2 regions of the Coprobacillus cateniformis genome follow, and region 1 is predicted to be linked to the other one. Evidence: riboswitches for the same ligand, from Rfam matches in the RefSeq annotation. Region 1 holds a riboswitch; the other holds the start of a gene.
The links. Region 1 has a riboswitch for FMN ahead of ribD (bifunctional diaminohydroxyphosphoribosylaminopyrimidine deaminase/5-amino-6-(5-phosphoribosylamino)uracil reductase RibD). Riboswitches for the same ligand answer to the same signal wherever they lie in the genome.
Positions count from the first base shown of each region.

Region 2: another riboswitch for FMN. It lies ahead of GQF29_RS03265 (ECF transporter S component); the one in region 1 lies ahead of ribD (bifunctional diaminohydroxyphosphoribosylaminopyrimidine deaminase/5-amino-6-(5-phosphoribosylamino)uracil reductase RibD).

Region 1 covers NZ_WSNW01000001.1:2,381,115-2,384,607, forward strand. Annotated here, with positions in the region: gene GQF29_RS11660 (MBL fold metallo-hydrolase) at 1-281, shown strand, start outside; gene rlmH (23S rRNA (pseudouridine(1915)-N(3))-methyltransferase RlmH) at 271-750, shown strand; gene GQF29_RS11670 (helix-turn-helix domain-containing protein) at 897-1,046, shown strand; FMN riboswitch at 1,156-1,270, shown strand; gene ribD (bifunctional diaminohydroxyphosphoribosylaminopyrimidine deaminase/5-amino-6-(5-phosphoribosylamino)uracil reductase RibD) at 1,407-2,507, shown strand; gene ribE (riboflavin synthase) at 2,492-3,127, shown strand; gene GQF29_RS11685 (bifunctional 3,4-dihydroxy-2-butanone-4-phosphate synthase/GTP cyclohydrolase II) at 3,147-3,493, shown strand, end outside.
Region 2 covers NZ_WSNW01000001.1:642,920-646,412, forward strand. Annotated here, with positions in the region: gene GQF29_RS03255 (NCS2 family permease) at 1-940, opposite strand, end outside; gene GQF29_RS03260 (pyridoxamine 5'-phosphate oxidase family protein) at 1,167-1,625, opposite strand; gene GQF29_RS03265 (ECF transporter S component) at 1,639-2,286, opposite strand; FMN riboswitch at 2,350-2,469, opposite strand; gene GQF29_RS03270 (DNA-deoxyinosine glycosylase) at 2,591-3,079, shown strand; gene GQF29_RS03275 (DUF2238 domain-containing protein) at 3,120-3,493, shown strand, end outside.

The sequences.
Region 1 (3,493 bases):
TTCAGATGTTAATGAATACAAAAAGACCAATGTTTTTAAAGAATAGGATTTTAAATGATGTTGGCCATTTAAATAATGAATATAGTGCAAGATTAATGAGTGAAATGATTGGTGACAAAACCAAAGAGATTATTTTAGCCCACTTATCGCAAGAGGCAAATACAGCTGAAAAGGCATTAGAAACTTATTACTCTATTTTTGATGAACAAAATATAAAATTTGATTATATTAAGGTTGCAAGTCAAGTTGATGTTGTTTCTGGAGGAAAGCATGAGAATTAAATTTATAACTGTAGGGAAACTGAAAGAGAAGTATTTAAAAGATGGTATTAAGGAATATGCAAAAAGAATATCTGCTTATGCAGATATAGAAATGATTGAAGTTATGGATGAAAGAATTCCTGATAAGGCTTCGTTGGCAGAGGAAATGTTAGTGAAAGCTAAAGAAGGACGAAAAATTTTAGATAAAGTCAAACAAGATGATTATATGATTTTATTAGATGTCAGTGGCAAAGAAATGGATTCTGTGGCTTTTTCTAAACATATTGAAAAATGTATGATTGATGGAAAAAGTACAATTGTTTTTGTGATTGGTGGCTCATTAGGACATGGTGAAGAAATACTGTCTCGTGCTCAATTGAGGTTAAGTTTTTCTCCAATGACTTTTCCGCATCAATTAATGAGACTTATTCTTATTGAACAAGTCTATCGTGCATTCAAGATTATGAAAAATGAAACTTATCATAAGTAAATGAGGTATTATTTATACTTCATTTTTTTTGTCAAAATCGTAATAGAATAGAGACTGGCTTAAGAGTCGAGTTGTTATTTTGGTCATTTTGTTGACAAAATTGTTTACACACTATATAACTGAGTTAAAGTATGAGGAGGCTTATTATGAAAGAGAAGAGTACGTTTGGAAGATTTATTGTGAAGAAACGCAAAGAAAGAAATTTAACTCAAAAAGAATTAGCAGAACAATTATATGTAACTGAATCAGCTGTTTCAAAATGGGAAAGGGGAGTTTCCCAAACAAAAGGATATTAAGAAATAACCTGTGTTTACCTGCTTGCAAATTATTGTATTTGGATAAACGAGAAAAAAACTTTTTATTGACAGATATAATATCAGATATTATAATTGTCCGTAATTGAATAACTATCTTCAGGGCAGGGTGTAATTCCCTACCGGTGGTATAGCCCACGAGCCGAAAGGCATGATTTGGTGAAATTCCAAAGCCGACAGTATAGTCTGGATGAAAGAAGATGAAAGTAAGTTTATGCTTTTTTTGCGTGCTCTGGAATGATTTTATATTGTTTCAGAGCATTTTCTTTAATCGCATAAATCCTCTTTTGCATGTCTTGGATAGATTTTATTCAAGGCATGTATTTTTTTGGAGGTGTAAAAATGAGCGATACAGAATACATGAAATTAGCAATAAAACTGGCAAAAAAAGGTGCTGGCTATGTCAATCCTAATCCTATGGTTGGGGCAGTAATTGTAAAAGATAATCGAATTATAGGACAGGGATACCATGAAATCTTTGGTGGATTGCATGCAGAGAGAAATGCATTAAAAAATTGTAGGGAGTCACCTGTAGGAGCAACACTTTATGTAACACTTGAACCATGCTGTCACTATGGTAAGACACCACCTTGCACAGAAGCAATTATTAAAAGTGGCATTACAAGAGTAGTCGTCGGAACTTTAGACTGTAATCCTATTGTGTCTGGAAAAGGTGTAAAGGTACTTGAGGAAAACAACATTCAAGTTGTGATAGGAATTTTAGAAATGGAGTGTCAACAGTTAATCAAAGTTTTTAGAAAATATGTTACAAGGCATATTCCTTATGTTTTTATGAAATATGCAATGACAATGGACGGGAAAATAGCAACTTATACAAATCAATCAAAATGGATAAGTGGCGAAAAAGCGAGAAAACAAGTACATCAATTCAGGCATAAGGTTACTGCGATCATGGTAGGAGTGAATACCGTTATTCAAGATGACCCTTTACTGACATGCCGATTAGAAAACGGGGAAAATCCTATTCGTATCGTATGTGATACAGATTTAAGAACACCCATTACATCAAAAATTATCAAAACAGCGAATGACATTAAAACATATATCGCTACTTCTTCTATTGATGAAAGTAAGATTGCTCTTTACAGAAAATGTGGTTGTGAAATTATTTATACGAAGAAAAAAGGTAATCATATTGACTTAATGAATTTAATGCAATGTTTAGGAAATATGCAGATAGACAGTCTACTTTTAGAGGGTGGAAGTGCAATGAATTGGAGTGCTCTTGAGCAACAGATTGTTGATGAGGTGCAAATTTATATAGCACCTAAAATATTTGGTGGGAGTGCAAAAAGCCCTGTAAGTGGTCAAGGTGTTGCTTTTCCTAATGACGCCATTATGCTTAAACCATATGCTTTTTCTCAAGTGGGAAATGATTATTTCATAGAAAGCGAAGTGATTTATCCATGTTTACAGGAATAATAGAAGAAATCGGTAAAGTAGAAAGAATACAGAAAGATACTTGTAACTGTAAACTATCCATTAAAGCTTCAAAAATATTAGAGGATATACATTTAGGCGACAGCATAGCAGTCAATGGTATCTGCCTTACAGTTACTTGTTTCACTCGACAATCTTTTACAGTTGATGTGATGAATGAAACATGGAACAGAACGGCTCTTAGCCTGTTAAGACATGGAAGCCTTGTGAATTTAGAAAGAGCTATGCCTATGAATGGCAGGTTGGGCGGTCACATTGTTACGGGGCATATTGATGGGACAGGCAGAATATCGTCTGTGCGTAGAGACAAAAATGCGGTGTGGTATCAAATCAATACGCAAAGAGAAATCTTAAATCTAATTGTTGAAAAAGGTTCGATTGCTATTGACGGTATTAGTCTTACTGTCGCAAAAGTATCGAAAGCAGATTTTTCGGTATCCGTTATCCCTCATACTTTGGAGCAAACAATTCTCAAGAATAAACAAGTCGGGGATATGGTAAACCTTGAAAATGATATATTAGGGAAATATGTGCAGAAACTCATAGACAACAGCAATGAAACAGAGTTGTCGAAAGAGTTGTTATGCCGATACGGATTTTAGCAGAAAGGATAAAGGAATTATGAAATATCAAAAAATAAAAGAGGCATTGCAGGCGTTACAAGAGGGAAAACTTGTTTTGGTTATGGACGATAAAGAGAGAGAAAATGAGGGGGATTTAATTTGTTCGGCACAATTTGCGACAACAGAAAATGTTAATTTTATGGCGACTTATGCAAAAGGCTTAATCTGTATGCCTATGAGTGAAAGTCTGGCTAACAGGCTCATGCTTTCCCCTATGGTTGAAGATAATACAGATAACCATGAAACTGCCTTTACAGTTTCTATTGATTATAAGGATACTACAACAGGTATTTCTGCCGAAGAAAGAGGATTAACGGCTCGTATGTGTGTGACTGAGAATGTAAA
Region 2 (3,493 bases), 1.7 Mb from region 1:
CTACAAATGATGTCACAGTAGAAGTTCCCATTGTTGCTCCAAAAACTGTTCCAATTGAATCTGCTAACAATGCCTTATCAACATTTTCCAACTCACCATTTTCATCAATTAAATTAGCACGATTTGTAACTGCAACTAACGTTCCAGCTGTATCAAAGAAATCTACAAATAATAGTGAGAAAATCGCAACAATGCAACTTGGATGTGATAGTAATTCTTCCATTCCAGAAGCAAATGCTCCAATTAAACTAAAATCAAAGTCAACAGATACAACACCTGTTGGCAATTGTGGCATCCCCTTGATACCACACAACCCAGCCACAATACCAGCAACTGCAGTGATTAATAAACCATAGAAAACAGCAGCAGGAACTTTTTTAGCTAATAAAATAATTGTAACTAAGATACCAAAAACTGCTAATATAACCGCTGGATCTTTTAAATTTCCCAATGCAACAGCTGTTGCTTCACTTGGTATGATAATACCTGCATTCTTTAATCCAATAAATGCAATAAAGAAACCAATACCTGCACCAATTGCTAATTTTAACTGAGCAGGAATGGCATTAATAATCATCTTTCTTAGTCCAGTAATAGAAATAACTAAGAAAATAATACCTGATACAAAGACACAAGCCAATGCACCTTGATAGCTTAATCCCATACCAAAACAAATTGTGTATGTGAATAAAGCATTTACTCCCATTCCAGCAGATAATGCAACTGGATAGTTAGCAAGTAATCCCATAATGATTGTAGCAACAGCACTACTAATAGCAGTTGCTAAAAATACACCCTGTATACTCATACCTGTCTCACCTAACATTTGTGGGTTTACAGCTAGGATATACGCCATTGCTAAGAAAGTCGTTACACCCGCCAAAACTTCAGTTTTAACAGTTGTTCCTTTTTCTTTTAATTTAAAGATTTTTTCTAACATTTCAACCTTCCTCTCCTTATTCAAAAAACATTAAAATTGTACCCTTTTTTCACTTTTTTGACAAGAAAAATAGCAACATAACTCATATTTATTGATAATTATTATCATTCTTTTCCATAATTTTACTTAATATTCAATTCATTGACCTACCCTTTATTTATGTTTCATATTTATTGACCAACTTATAATATATCTAAAATCAGAAAAATTCCAGATAAGTCTGGAATTATTCATCATATTTTTTATATTCAACTTCTTTCTTATCAAAGTCAATAAAGATTTGATAAGCCTTATTTTTCTCATCTGTATCCCAAATTTCAACAAAAGATGGTTTCACTTCAACCAAAATTTCAGTATCTTCATGACTATAAGCATTATAACTTCCCCATAAATACTTTTGATAAAGTTTCTCAAATTTACGTTCAGGTTCTTCAGTTACTAAACCTTTTATAGTCGCAACACCCTCAACTTGAATACCACTAAAACATAAAGCAACACGTGGATTTTCATACAACTGTTTTGTTTTTCTAAAATTCTTATCAGTTTTAAAATAAATCGCATCGTCATAAATTAAACAACTTACATTTCTGACCATCACATGATTATCAACGCTTGATGCTAATGCCATAATTTTTGATGGTGCCAATTTTTCAAATAAAAATTCTACAGCTTCTTTAAATTCCATATCTCTTTTCCTCCTATATTAAGCCTTGAATAGCTAATACAACACAAATGATTGAAATTGTAATAAACAAACCAATAATAATGAGTCCTGAACTTTTTGCATGTTGTCCCTGTCCTTCCACCAAATGTGTCTTTCTAAGAATTGTTACAACACTCTTATATAGTAATAAAGTGATTCCAGCATTCAAACTGGCTTTTAGTATATTAAACAAAACAATTCCTGGTAACCACATAGAAACGACTGCCTCTCGTGGCATATTATAATAAATGGGTGTAATAATATAATTCCATATTGTCATACAAACTGTCATAACCACAATTCCACTCACTAGACCTATAATAGCACCTTTTTTACTTCGATTCTTCTTATAAATTGTTGATGCGACGCAGGCAAACGCACAAGTGGAAATAATATTCATCATGACATCAATAATTGTGCCTCCTTTAAAAACAATTTCAAGAACAGCACAAATAGAACTCATGAGAAATGCCGCAAAAGGTCCATAAATAAAACCACCAATAACAATCACTATATCCTTTGGATCATAGGTAAGCCAAGGTACTGCTGGAACAAGTGGGAAAAAAGCTAATAAACTCAAAATCATTGCTAAAGCTGATAAAATTCCCAATGTTGTCATTTCTTTTACATTCATGTTTTTCATAATCTGTCTCCTTCTTTCTCTAAAAAAAATAACCTATACAAAAAATGTCTAGGCGTGCACAGAAAATGTCTTTTCTCATCCGGACTTTACCGTCGGTTCTGGAATCACACCAGATCAACCACTTATTGTGGGTCATGGACTTTTACCATCGGTAGGGAATTACACCCTGCCACAAAGACTCTATTCAATTTTGAAAGATGGGTCAATGATTCACATCATCTGCATATATAATCATATACCTTTTTTCTTTATTTGTAAATTGATATAATAGAAGAAATAAAAAAAGAAGGGAGTAAATTCTGTTATGAAACAATATCATAATATACAACCAGTTTATAACAAAGATTCTTATCTTTTAATTTTAGGTTCTTTTCCATCAGTCAAGTCACGTGAGGGGCAATTCTTTTATCATCATCCTCAAAATCGTTTTTGGAAAATATTTGAACAGTTATTCGATCTAAAACTTCAAACAATTGAGGATAAGAAAGCATTTTTATTAAAACACCATATTGCTGTATGGGATGTTATTGCGAGTTGTGATATTGTTGGTTCAAGTGATAGTTCTATTGAAAATGTTCTGGTTAACGATATCAATTCTTTAATCGAAGAAACTTCTATTGAAACGATATATACGAATGGTAAAAAAGCACATCAGTTATACCAAAAATATATTTTTCCAGTCACACAAAAGGAAGATATTTGTTTACCATCAACATCTCCAGCCAATGCCACTTATTCGCTTGAAAAATTAATCGAATCATGGAGACTATTGTTGAACCATGATTTATCTTAAGTTCATAAAAGGATGTTAGTATGCCTAGGGAGGTTATATCATGAATTCAAAATTGAAAGAAAAGAAACCTTATTATTTGATTATTTCTAGAAAGATAATCTTTTGGTTAGTTGTCTTGATGCTAGGAATTGCAATATTTTTATTATTTACACGTCAGGATGCCAATAAAGGTCGTTTAATTTTTACAATGGTTCAGTTATTGGGAATGTTATTGGTTTTAAGAATACCTCAATTTATTAAAGATAAATATCATTTTCAAATACCAAATCTTCTTGACTTTATCTTAATTTCTTTTGCTTTTAGTGGTTTTATTTTAGGTGATGTTTTTAACTTCTATGGAAAAATACCTTACTGGGATTCTATCCTTCATGCCTTTTCAGGAGTAGTTATTGCATATGTTGGATTTATTGTTAT